Regions from separate parts of the Pseudomonas sp. EU05-FHT14B02 genome, predicted to be linked through region 1. Evidence: predicted binding sites of a transcription regulator. Region 1 holds the regulator's gene; the other holds the start of a gene.
What was found. The regulator sigma-54, encoded in region 1, starts transcription at its own class of promoters, with help from an activator protein. The targets are predictions, from matches to a motif close to ANTGGCATNNANNTTGCTNT.

Region 1 (7,900 bases):
GGCCGGTGTCTGGGAGCGGATTCTGGTGGCTTCCACCGACGGCGGTCTGGCGGCGGATGTACGGCCGCTGGTGCGCTTCAACGTCAGCGTGATCGTCGAGCAGAACGGTCGCCGCGAACGAGGTGGTCATGGCGGTGGTGGTCGGACCGATTACCGTTATTTCCTCGGCGAAGACCGCGCCATGGGCTATGCCCGTGAAGCGTTGCGCCAGGCGCTGGTCAACCTCGAAGCCATTCCGGCACCGGCCGGTACCTTGCCGGTGGTACTCGGTTCCGGCTGGTCGGGCGTGTTGCTGCACGAAGCGGTCGGTCACGGTCTGGAAGGCGACTTCAACCGCAAGGGCAGTTCAGCCTACAGCGGTCGCATGGGCGAGATGGTTGCGTCGAAGCTGTGCACCATTGTCGATGATGGCACCCTGGCCGGTCGTCGTGGCTCGTTGAGTGTCGACGACGAAGGCACGCCGACCGAGTGCACCACGCTGATCGAAAACGGCGTACTCAAAGGCTACATGCAGGACAAGCTCAATGCCCGCCTGATGGGCGTGGCGCGCACCGGTAACGGTCGTCGCGAATCCTACGCGCACCTGCCGATGCCGCGCATGACCAACACCTACATGCTCGCCGGCGAAAGCGACCCGGCGGAAATCATCGCTTCGGTGAAGCGCGGCATTTACTGCGCCAACCTGGGTGGCGGTCAGGTGGACATCACCAGCGGCAAGTTCGTGTTCTCCACCAGCGAGGCGTACCTGATCGAGGACGGCAAGATTACCGCTCCGGTCAAGGGCGCGACCCTGATCGGCAACGGGCCGGAAGCCATGAGCAAGGTGTCGATGGTCGGTAATGATCTGTCGCTGGACAGCGGCGTGGGTACGTGTGGCAAGGATGGGCAGTCGGTGCCGGTGGGTGTCGGCCAGCCAACGCTGAAGATTGATGCGATCACCGTGGGTGGCACGGGGTCGTAAGAAGTGAGGCTGCGGGTGAGCTGCGAAGCAGCTCACCCGCTTCGAGAATTAACGCAGACCGCGTTGAGTCTCGTCCAGCTCACGGATGTACTTGAAGATTTTACGGCTGGAAGCAGGAGGTTTGTTTTGCGCAACCTCATGCTGGGCCTGACGGATCAGGGAACGCAATTGCTGGCGGTCCGCGTCCGGGTAGTCGACGACGAATTTTTCCAGTACGGCATCGTCGCCGGCAATCAGACGATCGCGCCAGCGTTCCAGGTTATGGAAGCGTTCGTTGTATTGACGGGTGGAGGCATCGAGTTGATCGAGCAGAACCAGAATGGCGGCAGTGTCCTGATCGCGCATCAGTTTGCCGATGAACTGAAGGTGCCGTTTTCGCGCGATGTTCGCGGTGTGCTTGGGCGCATCGGCCAGAGCCCGACGCATTCCGTCGGTCAAGGGCAGTTTTGCCAGCAAGTCAGGCTTGAGTGTTGTAAGGCGCTCGCCAAGGTCAACCAGAGCATGCAGCTCGCGTTTGACCTGGGATTTGCTTTTTTCTCCCGTATCGAGGGAGTCGTCGTAAGAATCAACCATGGTGGCCGTCCGCAAAGAAACGCCGCCATGATAACCAGTCGGGGGCCGCTTGTCCGGCCCGGTCGCTCGATGACCGTCACCGAAAGCAGAATTTGAGTGGAGAACAGCATGAGTGCAGTTGAAAGCGTCGGCCCACAAGCGTTGCCGGCACTGCAGGAACAAGTCGAGCAGATCATCGCTGAAGCCAAGCGCCAGGGGGCCAGCGCCTGTGAGGTGGCGGTGTCGCTTGAGCAGGGTTTGTCGACTACGGTGCGCCAGCGTGAAGTCGAAACGGTCGAATTCAACCGCGATCAGGGATTTGGCATCACCTTGTATGTCGGCCAGCGCAAAGGCTCGGCCAGCACTTCGGCCAGCGGTCCGGAAGCGATTCGCGAAACGGTTGCCGCTGCACTGGCTATCGCCAAACACACGTCAGAAGACGAAGCCTCGGGCCTCGCGGATGCCGCGCTGATGGCGCGGGATATTCAGGATTTCGACCTGTTCCACCAATGGGACATCACTCCGGAACAAGCCATCGAACAGGCCCTGGCCTGCGAAGCTGCGGCGTTTGCCGCCGACAACCGGATCAAGAACGCCGACGGCACCACCCTCAGTACCCATCAGGGCTGCCGTGTCTACGGCAACAGTCACGGGTTTATCGGCGGTTACGCATCGACTCGCCACAGCCTGAGCTGCGTGATGATCGCCGAGGCCGATGGCCAGATGCAGCGCGATTACTGGTACGACGTGAACCGCCAGGGCAATCTGCTCACCGACCCGGTGAGCATCGGTCAACGTGCTGCGCAACGGGCGGCGAGCCGTCTAGGCGCGCGTCCGGTACCGACTTGCGAGGTGCCGGTGCTATTTTCCGCAGAGTTGGCCGGGGGGCTGTTCGGCAGTTTCCTGTCGGCGATTTCCGGCGGCAGTCTGTATCGCAAGTCGTCCTTCCTCGAGGGCACCCTTGGGCAGAAGCTGTTTCCGGAGTGGCTGACCATCGACGAACGTCCGCATCTGATGCGTGCCATGGGCAGCGCAGCGTTCGACGGTGATGGTTTGGCAACCTACGCCAAACCGTTTGTCGAAAAGGGCGAATTGGTGTCTTACATCCTTGGCACCTACTCCGGTCGCAAGCTCGGCATGCCAAGTACGGCCAACGCTGGCGGCGTGCACAACCTGTTCGTCACCCACGGCGATGAAGACCAGGCGGCCTTGTTGCGGCGCATGGGGCGCGGGCTGTTGGTCACCGAGTTGATGGGCCAGGGGCTGAACATGGTCACCGGCGATTACTCCCGGGGCGCGGCGGGTTACTGGGTCGAGAACGGCGAAATCCAGTTCGCGGTCCAGGAAGTGACTATCGCCGGCAACATGCGTGACATGTTCAAACAGATTGTCGCGGTCGGTAATGATCTCGAACTTCGCAGCAACATCCGCACCGGTTCGGTGCTGATCGAGCGGATGACCGTAGCGGGCAGTTAATCCTTCCCGTGATACAAAAAAGGCGCGCCACCCAATGAGTGGCGCGCCTTTTTTATGGTTCTTCACGCAATCCCGGGAAACACAGAAACAAGAGCGCTGTTTTGCTTGATGAAGGTGATGGATGCGACGCTCGCCACAAAGCTGCGGCGTTTACTCGCCTTCGTCGAAGTAATTGTTGATCAAGGCCACCAGTGCATCCATCGCTTCCTGTTCCTGCTCGCCTTCCGTGCTCAGATGGATTTTTGTGCCCTTGCCCGCGGCGAGCATCATCATGGCCATGATGCTTTTTCCATCGACGGTGGATTCTGGCGTGCGTCCCACACGGATCGTGCAATCCTTGAATTGCCCGGCGACACCAACGAATTTTGCGGATGCCCGGGCATGCAAACCCAGTTTATTGATGATTTCGATTTCCAGAGCAGGCATCGCGATGTGAATCCTTTAGCTGAGGTCGCGGTGGCGGACCTGGACGTTCTTCAGGGATTGTTGCAGCGTTTGCCCCAGACGCTCGGTCAGGTAGACGGAACGGTGATGTCCGCCCGTGCAGCCAATGGCAATGGTGACGTAGGCGCGGTTGCTGGCGGCAAAGCGTGGCAGCCACTTTAGCAGGTATGTGGAAATGTCCTGGAACATCTCTTCGACATCCGGCTGAGCCGCCAGGTATTCCGCAACCGGTTGATCGAGCCCGGACTGCTCGCGCAACTCCGGTTTCCAGTAAGGGTTGGGCAGGCAGCGCACATCGAACACCAGGTCGGCGTCCACCGGCATTCCGCGCTTGAAGCCGAAGGATTCCACCAGGAACGCAGTCCCCGGCTCCGGCTGATTCAACAGACGCAGTTTGATGGCATCGCGCAGTTGATAAAGGTTCAGGCTGGTGGTGTTGATCTTGAGATCGGCAAGGTCGGCAATAGGCCCGAGCAGGACGCTCTCAACGTTGATGGCTTCGGCCAGCGAGCGGTTGGCATTGGTCAGGGGGTGACGTCGGCGGGTTTCCGAGAAACGCTTGAGCAGGGTTTCTTCGTCTGCGTCCAGGTACAGCACATCGCACTGGATGTGGCGGGCACGGACTTCCTCGAGCAGGTCGGGGAAGCGTGACAGGTGGCTGGGCAGGTTGCGCGCGTCAATGGAAACAGCGACCAGCGGCTGCAGCATCTCGGTATGAACCAGGGCGCGTTCGGCCAGCTCCGGCAGCAGACCGGCTGGCAGGTTGTCGATGCAGTAGTAGCCGCTGTCCTCAAGGACGTCGAGGGCGGTACTTTTACCTGAGCCGGAACGGCCACTGACGATGATCAAACGCATGATTACTGACCGTTTTGCTCGTCCAGGACAACCTGATACAAGGCTTCGTTGCTTGCAGCACTACGCAGCTTTTCGCGAACTTCCTTGCGGTCGAGCATGCTGGCGATCTGTCGCAGCAGCTCAAGGTGCGCATCGGTGGCGGCTTCCGGGACCAGCAGCACGAAGAGCAGGTCAACCGGCGCGCCGTCGATGGCGTCGAAATCGATAGGGGCGTCCAGGTGCATCAATGCACTGATGGGCGAAATACAGCCCTTGAGACGGCAATGTGGAATAGCGATGCCATTGCCAAACCCGGTGGAGCCGAGTTTTTCACGGGCGATCAGCGCCTCGAAGACATCTTGCATCTCCAGGGCCGGCACTTCGCGGGCGATAAGATTGGCAATTTGTTCGAGGGCTTTCTTTTTACTGCCTCCCGGCACGTTCACCAGGGAACGGCCGGGGGTCAGGATACTTTCAAGTCGGATCATGGGTTGGGGGTGTTAACGACCGGTTGCGCCCTGGAGGAGGCTCTGGGTCTTTTCCTTATGCTTTTTGAGTTGTTTATCCAGCTTGTCGGTGAGTGCGTCGATCGCGGCATACATATCGGTATGTTCCGCGTTGGCGACCACTTCATTCCCGGGAATATGCAGCGTGGCTTCGATTTTCTGCTTCAGTTTTTCGACGGTCATCGTGACCTGCACATTAGTGATCTTGTCGAAATGTCGCTCCAATCGTTCGAGTTTTTCGCCGATGTAGGTGCGAAGAGGTTCGGTCACTTCCAGTTGGTGTCCACTGATGTTGACTTGCATACAGCTTCTCCTTCGTTGCCAGTGCATAAAGCGGTAGATCAGATGATCTACCACTGGAACGCTGTGGCGTGGCCCTACATCAACCGCTTGCGTTCGCTCGAAGGCGCGATCCCGAGGGATTCGCGGTACTTGGCGACGGTGCGGCGAGCCACCTGAATGCCTTGTGCCTCCAGTAAACCAGCGATCTTGCTGTCACTCAACGGCTTTTTCTGATTTTCCGCTGCAACCAGTTTTTTGATGATCGCCCGGATCGCCGTGGACGAGCATTCGCCGCCTTCGGAGGTGCTTACGTGACTGGAAAAAAAGTACTTCAGTTCATAAATGCCCCGGGGGGTGTGCATGAACTTCTGGGTGGTCACCCGTGAAATCGTCGACTCGTGCATGCCGACCGCTTCGGCGATGTCATGCAGGACCAGCGGCTTCATGGCTTCGTCGCCGTACTCCAGAAAGCCGCGCTGATGCTCGACGATCTGGGTGGCAACCTTCATCAGGGTTTCATTGCGGCTTTGCAGGCTCTTGATGAACCAGCGGGCCTCCTGCAACTGATTGCGCATGAAGGTATTGTCGGCGCTGGTGTCGGCGCGGCGCACGAAACCGGCGTACTGGGCATTGACCCGCAGCCGTGGCACCGACTCCTGATTGAGCTCCACGAGCCAGCGCTCGTTGTCCTTGCGTACGATGACGTCAGGGACGACGTACTCGGCTTCGGTGGACTCGATCTGCGAGCCCGGGCGCGGGTTGAGGGTCTGGACCAACTCGATGACCTGGCGCAGCTCATCTTCCTTGAGCTTCATGCGACGCATCAACTGGCTGTAGTCGCGGCTGCCAAGCAGGTCGATGTAATCGGTAACCAGGCGCTTGGCCTCGGCCAGCCAAGGGGTTTTGGCAGGCAGCTGGCGCAATTGCAGCAGCAGGCATTCGCCCAGGTTGCGGGCGCCGATGCCGGCGGGCTCGAATTGCTGGATGCGGTGCAGGACGGCTTCGATTTCGTCCAGTTCGATGTCCAGTTCCGGGTCGAACGCTTCGAGGATTTCCTCGAGGGTTTCGTCCAGGTAGCCCTGATTGTTGATGCAATCGATCAGGGTCACGGCGATCAGGCGATCGGTGTCGGACATCGGGGCCAGATTCAGTTGCCACAGCAAGTGGCTCTGCAGGCTTTCGCCGGCCGAGGTGCGGGTGGTGAAGTCCCACTCGTCATCATCATTGCTGGGCAGGCTGCTGGCGCTGGTCTGGTAAACGTCTTCCCACGCGGTATCGACGGGGAGTTCGTTGGGGATACGCTCGTTCCAGTCTCCCTCATCGAGGTTATCTACCGTCGGGGCGCTTTCCTGGTAGGAGGGCTCCTGGATGTCGCTGTTGGGCTTTTGTTCGGCGTTGTCGGCCAGGGGGTCGGAATTGTCGAAGTCGTCGCCTTCTTCCTGGCGTTCGAGCATCGGATTGGACTCCAGGGCCTCCTGGATTTCCTGTTGCAGGTCCAGGGTCGACAATTGGAGCAGGCGGATGGCCTGTTGCAGCTGCGGTGTCATCGTCAGCTGCTGGCCCATTCTCAAGACTAGCGATGGTTTCATGGCAGGGGCTTAACACCTTATTCGCCGGCGCACATGCGCCATCCACTACAGGGCGCCGGGGCGCCAAACTTAAGCAAATTATATGCCTGAAACTAAAGGGTTTGCCTAGAGCGCTGTAACAATAAAAAACTATAAAGCTGTATTGCTGCGCTGCCCTTGTCGAGGGCTGATGACGCTTGTCGGCACGGAGGCGCTGGTGAGTGGCTGGTCAGGTGCCCGGGCAACGGCCTGGGCACGGCTCAGCGCTTACAGGCGGAACTCATGGCCCAGATACACTTCCTTGACCAGGTCGTTGGCCAGGATGGTCTCAGCGTCGCCTTCGGCAATCAGTTGGCCGTCATTGACGATATAGGCGGTTTCACAGATATCCAGGGTTTCACGAACGTTGTGGTCCGTGATCAGCACGCCAATGCCCTTGGCCTTGAGGTGGTGAATGATCTGCTTGATGTCGCCGACCGAAATCGGGTCCACGCCGGCGAAGGGCTCGTCGAGGAGGATGAATTTCGGATTGGTGGCCAGGGCGCGGGCTATTTCCACGCGACGGCGCTCACCACCGGACAGGCTCATGCCCAGGTTGTCGCGGATGTGGCTGATGTGGAATTCCTGCAGCAGGCTTTCCAGTTCCTTGCGACGACCGGCCTTGTCGAGTTCCTTGCGGGTCTCGAGGATGGCCATGATGTTGTCGGCCACCGACAGTTTGCGGAAGATCGATGCTTCTTGCGGCAAGTAGCCGATACCAGCCTTTGCGCGGCCGTGCATCGGTTGGTGGCTGACGTCCAAGTCATCGATCAGGACGCGGCCCTGGTCGGCTTGTACCAGGCCGACAATCATGTAGAAACAGGTGGTCTTGCCGGCGCCGTTCGGACCAAGCAGGCCGACGATCTGGCCGCTGTCGATGGACAGGCTGACATCACGCACGACCTGGCGGCTCTTGTAGCTCTTGGCCAGATGCTGAGCTTTCAGAGTTGCCATTACTGGGCCTTTTTCTCGTCGGTTTTCTTCTTCGGCTGGATCACCATGTCGATGCGCGGACGCGCTTCGGTGATCTTGCTGCCTGTGGCGCGACCGGCGCTGGCGAGTTTCTTGTCCGTGTCGTAGACAATTTTCTCGCCTTGGGTGACGTTGTTGTCCTTGTCGACAACTTTGGCCTTGTCGATCAGGACGACGCGATTTTGCGAAGCGTGATACTGGATCGTCACGCCCCAACCCTGGACAGGCTTGGTATCGCCAGCCGTTTGCAATTGCTCGAAGTACGC
Region 2 (7,900 bases), on a different contig from region 1:
CGAATACGAACTGCTGAACCCTGAGCTGGCCAATTTCGACCTGGAAAAACTCGGCAAGGCGATCAACCACGAGCGCGACCAGCAGTTCACCTACCTGGGCCTGCAAACCCTGTACGACCGTTACTTCATCCACAAGGACGGTGTCCGTTTCGAACTGCCGCAGGTGTTCTTCATGCGCGTGGCCATGGGCCTGGCGATCGAAGAGAAAGACCGCGAAGCCCGTGCCATCGAGTTCTACAACCTGTTGTCGTCCTTCGACTACATGTCGTCGACCCCGACCCTGTTCAACGCCGGCACCCTGCGTCCACAGCTGTCGAGCTGCTACCTGACCACCGTGCCGGATGACCTGTCGGGCATCTACCACGCGATCCACGACAACGCCATGCTGTCCAAATTCGCCGGCGGCCTGGGCAACGACTGGACGCCAGTCCGTGCACTGGGTTCGTACATCAAGGGCACCAACGGCAAGTCCCAGGGCGTTGTACCGTTCCTCAAAGTAGTGAACGACACCGCCGTCGCCGTTAACCAGGGTGGCAAGCGCAAAGGCGCTGTATGTGCCTACCTGGAAACCTGGCACATGGACATCGAAGAGTTCATCGAACTGCGTAAGAACACCGGTGATGACCGTCGTCGTACCCACGACATGAACACCGCCAACTGGATCCCTGACCTGTTCATGAAGCGTGTCTTCGATGACGGCAAGTGGACCCTGTTCTCGCCATCCGAAGTGCCGGATCTGCACGATCTGACCGGCAAGGCCTTCGAAGAGCGTTATGAGTACTACGAAGCCCTGACCGAGTACCCGGGCAAGGTCAAGCTGTTCAAGACCATCCAGGCCAAAGACCTGTGGCGCAAGATGCTGTCCATGTTGTTCGAAACCGGCCACCCATGGTTGACCTTCAAGGACCCATGCAACCTGCGCAGCCCGCAGCAGCACGTGGGCGTGGTCCACAGCTCGAACCTGTGCACCGAGATCACCTTGAACACCAACAAGGACGAGATCGCCGTTTGCAACCTGGGCTCGATCAACCTGCCGAACCACATCGTCGACGGCAAGCTGGACACCGCCAAGCTGGAACGCACCGTGAACACCGCCGTGCGCATGCTCGATAACGTTATCGACATCAACTACTACTCGGTGCCGCAAGCGAAGAACTCCAACTTCAAACACCGTCCGGTAGGCCTGGGCATCATGGGCTTCCAGGATGCACTGTACCTGCAGCACATTCCTTACGGTTCCGACGCTGCCGTCGAGTTCGCCGACAAGTCGATGGAAGCGGTCAGCTACTACGCGATCCAGGCTTCCTGCGACCTGGCTGATGAGCGTGGCGCCTACGAGACCTTCCAGGGTTCGCTGTGGTCCAAAGGCATCCTGCCGCTGGATTCGCAACAAATCCTGATCGAAGCCCGTGGCCAGAAGTACATCGATGTCGACCTGAAGGAATCCCTGGACTGGGCACCGGTTCGCGCCCGTGTGCAGAAAGGTATCCGTAACTCCAACATCATGGCCATCGCACCTACCGCAACCATCGCCAACATTACTGGCGTATCGCAGTCGATCGAGCCGACCTACCAGAACCTGTATGTGAAGTCGAACCTGTCGGGCGAATTCACCGTGATCAACCCGTACCTGGTTCGCGACCTGAAGGCTCGCGGTCTGTGGGACTCGGTCATGATCAACGACCTGAAGTACTACGACGGTTCGGTGCAGCAGATCGAGCGCATCCCACAAGAACTCAAAGAGCTCTACGCGACTGCCTTCGAAGTGGACACCAAGTGGATCGTTGACGCCGCCAGCCGTCGTCAGAAGTGGATCGACCAGGCTCAGTCGCTGAACCTGTACATCGCTGGCGCTTCGGGCAAGAAACTGGACGTGACCTACCGCATGGCCTGGTACCGTGGCCTGAAAACCACTTACTACCTCCGTGCCCTGGCTGCGACCAGCACCGAGAAGTCGACTATCAACACCGGCAAGCTGAACGCGGTTTCCAGCGGCGGCAACCACGGTGACGACTCGGTTCTGGCGGCGCCTGCAGGTCCCGCTCCAGTGCCAAAGGCTTGCGCCATCGACGAGCCGGATTGCGAAGCTTGCCAATAAGCTGAGCCAGCAAGCACCCAAAGGTGCTTGCTCGAAACCCCCGATCAGCCTCTGGCGGGTCGGGGGTTTTCTTTTGCCTGCCTGTAGGAGCGAGCTTGCTCGCAATGGTCGTAAACGATAACGGGTTCATCCTGAATACACGCGTCGTTCTCAAGACCATCGCGAGCAATAGAGCGTCGACCGGCTGCTCCTACAGACTTTCGGCGAGCACAAAAAAGCCCCTCTTGCGAAGGGCTCCTTGTGCAGCACGTTCAGCCAACCGGCATCAAGTCATCTGAATGATGGTCTGCATGATCGTGCTCTGGGTGGAGATGGTCTTGGCATTCGCCTGGTAGTTGCTCTGCGCCTTGATCAGGTCGACCAGTTCGTTGGTCAGATTGACATTGGACTCTTCCAGGGAGTTGGAAACGATCGAACCCAGGGTGCCGGTCTCCGGCGCATCGTAGCCCGGGATACCCGACGCGTAGGTTTCTTTCCAGCTGGTGCCGCCTACTGGCTGCAGGCCTTGCTCGTTGGTGAAGCTGGCCAGGGAAATCTGGCCGATCGGCTTGGTCTGGTTGTTACTGAAGTTGGCCAGCAGCACACCGCTGCCGTCGATGGTCAGGTTGGTGATCTGGCCCGTGGCATAACCGTTCTGCGCCGGAATAGAGCGCGCAGTGTCAGCATTGAACTGGGTAGTGCTGGCCATGGCGATGGTCAACCCTGCTGGATCGGCTGCGGCACCGTTGGCTGTCCAGACGCCATTGGTGACACTGCCCGGGGTCCAGTTGGTGATTTTCAGGTCACTGCTGATCACCGAAGTCGGTGGCGTGGTTGGAGGCGTCACTGGTGTGCTGACCGAAGTCAGTTTGCCGGTGGAATCGAACGACATGGTCGAAGCAACCGGCGCGGTAACAGTAGGATCACTGCCATCCGGATTGCGGCCATCGATCAGTGTGTAGGTGTCCCACGTGTTCGCTCCAGTCTTGACCATGTATTGATCCATGGTGTGCTGGTTACCCTGTGTATCGTAGATCGGGGTACTGAACGACTTGGTAAAGGTCTCGGTCTTGGACGGATTGAACTTGTTCGCCGCAACCGTCTGGTCGATCACTGCCGACGTCGAGTTCAGGTTGATCGTCGACGACACGGTGCTGGTGGACTTCGGTGCCAGGTTGGACGTGTCGATCCGCAGGTCCGTCAGCACGCCGTTGACGATCTTGCCGTTGGAGTCCACCCCGTATCCTTGCAGGCGGGCAGTACCGTCGCTGTTGGTGACGTAGCCTTCCTTGTCGGTCTTGAACGTACCGGCACGGGTATAGGTCAGCGAGCCGTTGTTGCTCAGGACAAAGAAGCCGTTGCCCTGGATACCCATATCGAGCACGTTGCCGGTGTTGCTCACGTCACCCTGGCCGAACTGCTGGGAAACGTTGGCCAGGCGCACGCCGTTGCCGACGGTCTTGCTGCCGGTGCCCAGGCGGGTCGCCGAGTACACGTCTTCGAATTCTGCACGGGACGATTTGAAACCGGTGGTCGCGACGTTGGCGATGTTGTTACCGGTCACGTCCAGTTGTTTGTTGGCTGCATAGAGACCGCTAAGGCCGATATTAAAAGACATCATCCACTCCTTTATGCCGTGTTAGTCGGCTCTACATACCAATGGTTTGTACTTTGGACAGAGCAACACTGCCCAGCCCGGCCAGATTGAGCATCAACTCACCGCCGGTCTGGCTGATGGTCACGCTGTTGACGGTCGCTGGCAGGTTGGTGATCAACGCAACGGACTGACCATCGATCGTGGTCGTGGCGCCGAAGGTATAGGTGCCTGCAGGTACGGTCTCACCCGCATCGTTCTTGCCGTCCCAGATGAAGCTGGCGTTGCCGGCCTTCTGCGAACCGAGGTCGATGGTACGCACTGTCTTGCCGGCTGCGTCGGTGATCTTCAGGGTGGCAGACGCCACCGAAGACGGAACGACCACCGTGCCGCTGAGGCTCTTGGTGGTATCGACCACCGCCTTGTCGCCTGGAGCGATGACCGAACGCCCCACCAGCGACGACGCCTGCAAGGCCTGGGACGAGTTGTAGTTGTTGGCCAGGCCGGTCACCGTATCGTTGAGCGTGGTGATGCCTTCCAGGCTGCTGAATTGCGCCAGCTGGGCCACGAATTCACCGTTGTCCTGGGGTTCCAGCGGATTCTGGTTTTTCAACTGCGTAACCAGCAATTTCAGGAATGCATCCTTGCCCAGGGCCTTGTTGCCCGTGGCGCTGCCGGTTGCCGACGCGAGGCCGTCAGTCGTGGTGCTGGTCTTGATCGAGGAGTTGGCCAGGATATCGTTGAGGCTCAAACCACTGGTGGAATCGGTAACACTCATCTGAGTCGCCCCTTATCACTGACCGAGGGTCAGGACCTTCTGCATCATGGTTTTTGCGGTGTTCATCATTTCGGCGTTGGTCTGGAACGAACGGCTTGCGGAAATCATGTCAGCCATTTCCTCCACCACGTTGACGTTCGGATAGTAGACGTAACCCTTGGCATCGGCCGCCGGATGGTTCGGCTCGTAGCGCGCGTCAAGATTGCTCTGGTCTTCGACCACACCCAGCACCTGAACACCCTGACCGGCGGCGTCCTGGCTCTGGAACAGCGAATTGCTGCCGCCGCTCTGCCCGCCCTGGAACATGGTGGCGAATACCGGGTGACGCGCACGGTAGGTCTGGTCGATGCTCGACGAGACCGTTTCGGCGTTGGCGATGTTCGAAGCGACGGTGTTCAAACGCGTGGTCTGCGCACTCATGCCGCTACCGGCAATGTTGAAAACACTGGATAGAGACATGGCTTACTCTCCGCGCAGGGCTGACACCAGCCCTTTGAATTTGCTGTTGAGCAGGGTGAAGCTGGCCTGGAAGCCGATCGCGTTTTCCGCGTAGTTCGACTGCTCAAGCTGGGCGTCCACGGTGTTCTGGTCAATCGACGGTTGCATCGGCGTGCGATACAGCAACGACTCGTCGCCATTGCCCAGGCCTTCAGCCTCGATATGACGGCTGTTGGTCATGTTCAAGGCGAAAGTGCCGCTTTTGGTTTTCTCGTTCTGCTCGGCGAGCACTTTCGAGAAGTCCAGGTCCCGAGCCTTGTAGTTCGGGGTATCGGCATTGGCGATGTTGTTGGCCAGGACTTCGGCACGCTGGGCTCTGAAGCCCAGGGCCTGTTCGTGGATACCGAGCGTTTTATCGAAGCTGATGCTCATGTCGGGAAACCTTCGGGTGACCTGATTTTTCGTAGAATCAACTTAGCAAGCCCCATGCCAATTCAAAAAACCCCGAAAACCGGGGCCTTGCAGGCCATGGCAACACGGCAATGCCAGAAAAGCGGCAACGGTTTTCCGCCACATGCCGCTTTTCTGCCGCTGCCCCCGCTTACAGGGACACATCTATCTCCTGTGGGAGCGAGCTTGCTCGCGATTGCAGACTGACATTCAACGTCGAAGTCGACTGAACCACCGCCATCGCGAGCAAGCTCGCTCCCACAGGGGCCAGCAGCGTTTGCAAGAAATCGGCAGGCATAAAAAAGGGAGCCCATGAGGACTCCCGTTTTCAATGACGCCGGCAAATTCACTTCGCCTGGTAAATGATCCCCGGGCTGCACTGGACCATCTGGTAATGATCCGGCAAACCGTTCAGCGCTTCGGAAGCACCGAGGAACAGGTACCCCCCCGGCTTCAATGTACTGTGGATACGCAACAGGATGTCCTTCTTCACTTCAGCGGAGAAGTAGATCAACACATTGCGGCAAAACACGATGTCGAACTTGCCCAGGCTCGCGTAGCTGTCCAGCAGGTTGAAGGAACGGAATTCCACCCGGCTCTTGATCGGCGCCTTGATCGCCCAGCGCCCCGGCCCTTTCGGGTCAAAATAACGCTGCAGGCGCTCAGGCGACAGGCCGCGGCCGATGGCCAGGCTGTCGTACTCGCCGGTCTTGCAGTTGTTCAGCATGGTACCGGACAGGTCGGTGGCAACAATCTGTACACCCATCCTCAACTGGCCCAAGTTGACCCGCTCGAACTCGTCGATGGACATCGACAGTGAATACGGTTCCTGGCCCGACGAGCATGCTGCCGACCAGATGCGCAGGCGCTGACCGGGACTGGCCTTAATTGCTTCGGGCAGTACCTTGTTCTTCAAGACTTCAAACGGGTAGGTGTCACGAAACCACAAAGTTTCGTTAGTGGTCATGGCATCCACCACCTGCTCGCGCAAACCGCTGCGCGGCTGGGTCTGCATGCGCTGAACCAGTTCCCCCAAAGACTTGATGCCTTGCTGTTCCATCAGTTTGTTGAGACGGCTGGAGACCAGGTACTGCTTGTTTTCACCGAGCAAAATGCCACAGGCTTTTTCCAGGAACACCCGGAACTGTTCGAAATCCAAATTACCCGTAGACAATGATGCCGCCTCTTAAATCGTGTTGACTGCCAGGGGTGCGAACCCCTAGCTGATATCTGCTGCTTTGATCCGGTCGACTACCCGGGATGCCAGGTCATCAGGACGGAACTTGGCCAGGAAGTCATCGGCACCGACCTTCTTGACCATCGCCTGATTGAATACCCCCGACAATGAAGTATGCAGGATGATATGAAGCTTTTGCATGCGCGGGTCGTTGCGGATTTCCGCCGTCAGGGTGTACCCGTCCATCTCCGGCATCTCGATGTCGGAGATCATCATCAGGAACTCTTCTTCCGGCTTCTTGCCCTCGTCGACCAGTTTGCGCAGGTAGTCCAACGCTTGCCGACCGTCGTTCAACGCCACCACTTCGACGCCGACCGTTTGCAGGCAGCGCGTGACCTGCTTGCGCGCCACCGACGAGTCGTCGACCGTCAGCACGCGCAACGAAAGCGCCTTATGCTGGGTTTCGACATCCACCACACCCACGGAAATCGCTTCCGGCGTCGGCGCCACTTCCGCCAGCACCTTCTCGACGTCGATGATTTCGACCAACTGATTGTCGACCCGCGTCACCGCCGTCAGGTAGTGATCGCGCCCGGTGCCCTTGGGCGGCGGATGGATCTCTTCCCAGTTCATGTTGACGATGCGTTCCACCGAGCGGACCAGGAAACCCTGGGTCTTGGTGTTGTACTCCGTGATGATCACGAAAGGGTTGTTCTTGTCTTTCAACGCGCCGGAACCAGTCGCCATCGCCAGATCAAGGATCGGAATGGTCGCCCCCCGGATGTTCGCCACGCCGCACACGACAGGACTGGATTTGGGCATCAGCGTCAGTTTGGGGCATTGCAGCACCTCCCGAACCTTGAACACGTTGATCCCGTACAGTTGCTGGCCGTCGAGACGGAACAACAACAACTCAAGGCGATTCTGCCCCACCAGTTGCGTGCGCTGGTTTACCGAATCCATTACACCAGCCATGCCAGACTCCTACGCCAACGCCAAGTGTTGTTGCGACGCGCCTTCATCACTAAACGGCACGGCGCTTGCTTTTTTAATCGTTATGAACACAAAACCGACATTTTTTCGACGCCCGACCACACCCTACCGCAAATTGCTCGGCGTGCTGGCGGCTGTTTGCCTGTTCAACGCTGGCAGCCCTGCCCTTGCTGACGCGGTTACCTTGCCTGACATGCTTATCGGCGTCACTCAGGGCTTTCTTGAATTCACCGTAGAAGACTATCTGGCGACCAGTCAAACGGAGGGTCGCTACGAGATCCAGGTCAACCAGCTCGATCCGCGCATGCACATGCCCATGTGCGACAGGGAATTGACAGCAACACTCGAGAGTCCCAAGCCGCTGGGACGGGTTACGGTCAAGGTTCGCTGCGA

Region 2: a site for sigma-54 is predicted at 5,362-5,381, ahead of flgB (flagellar basal body rod protein FlgB). Genes of this name have one in related genera too.

What each region holds. Positions count from the first base shown of each region.
Region 1 is NZ_JBYTDD010000001.1:272,449-280,348, reverse strand. Features, by position in the region: gene tldD (metalloprotease TldD) at 1-961, shown strand, start outside; gene yjgA (ribosome biogenesis factor YjgA) at 1,010-1,534, opposite strand; gene pmbA (metalloprotease PmbA) at 1,643-2,989, shown strand; gene AC3WTM_RS01275 (HPr family phosphocarrier protein) at 3,140-3,415, opposite strand; gene rapZ (RNase adapter RapZ) at 3,431-4,288, opposite strand; gene ptsN (PTS IIA-like nitrogen regulatory protein PtsN) at 4,291-4,755, opposite strand; gene hpf (ribosome hibernation-promoting factor, HPF/YfiA family) at 4,768-5,076, opposite strand; gene AC3WTM_RS01255 (RNA polymerase factor sigma-54) at 5,151-6,644, opposite strand; gene lptB (LPS export ABC transporter ATP-binding protein) at 6,891-7,616, opposite strand; gene lptA (lipopolysaccharide transport periplasmic protein LptA) at 7,616-7,900, opposite strand, start outside.
Region 2 is NZ_JBYTDD010000003.1:276,786-284,685, reverse strand. Features, by position in the region: gene AC3WTM_RS05070 (ribonucleoside-diphosphate reductase subunit alpha) at 1-2,098, shown strand, start outside; gene flgE (flagellar hook protein FlgE) at 2,364-3,695, opposite strand; gene flgD (flagellar hook assembly protein FlgD) at 3,727-4,449, opposite strand; gene flgC (flagellar basal body rod protein FlgC) at 4,465-4,908, opposite strand; gene flgB (flagellar basal body rod protein FlgB) at 4,912-5,319, opposite strand; gene cheR (protein-glutamate O-methyltransferase CheR) at 5,684-6,511, opposite strand; gene AC3WTM_RS05040 (chemotaxis protein CheV) at 6,557-7,489, opposite strand; gene flgA (flagellar basal body P-ring formation chaperone FlgA) at 7,572-7,900, shown strand, end outside.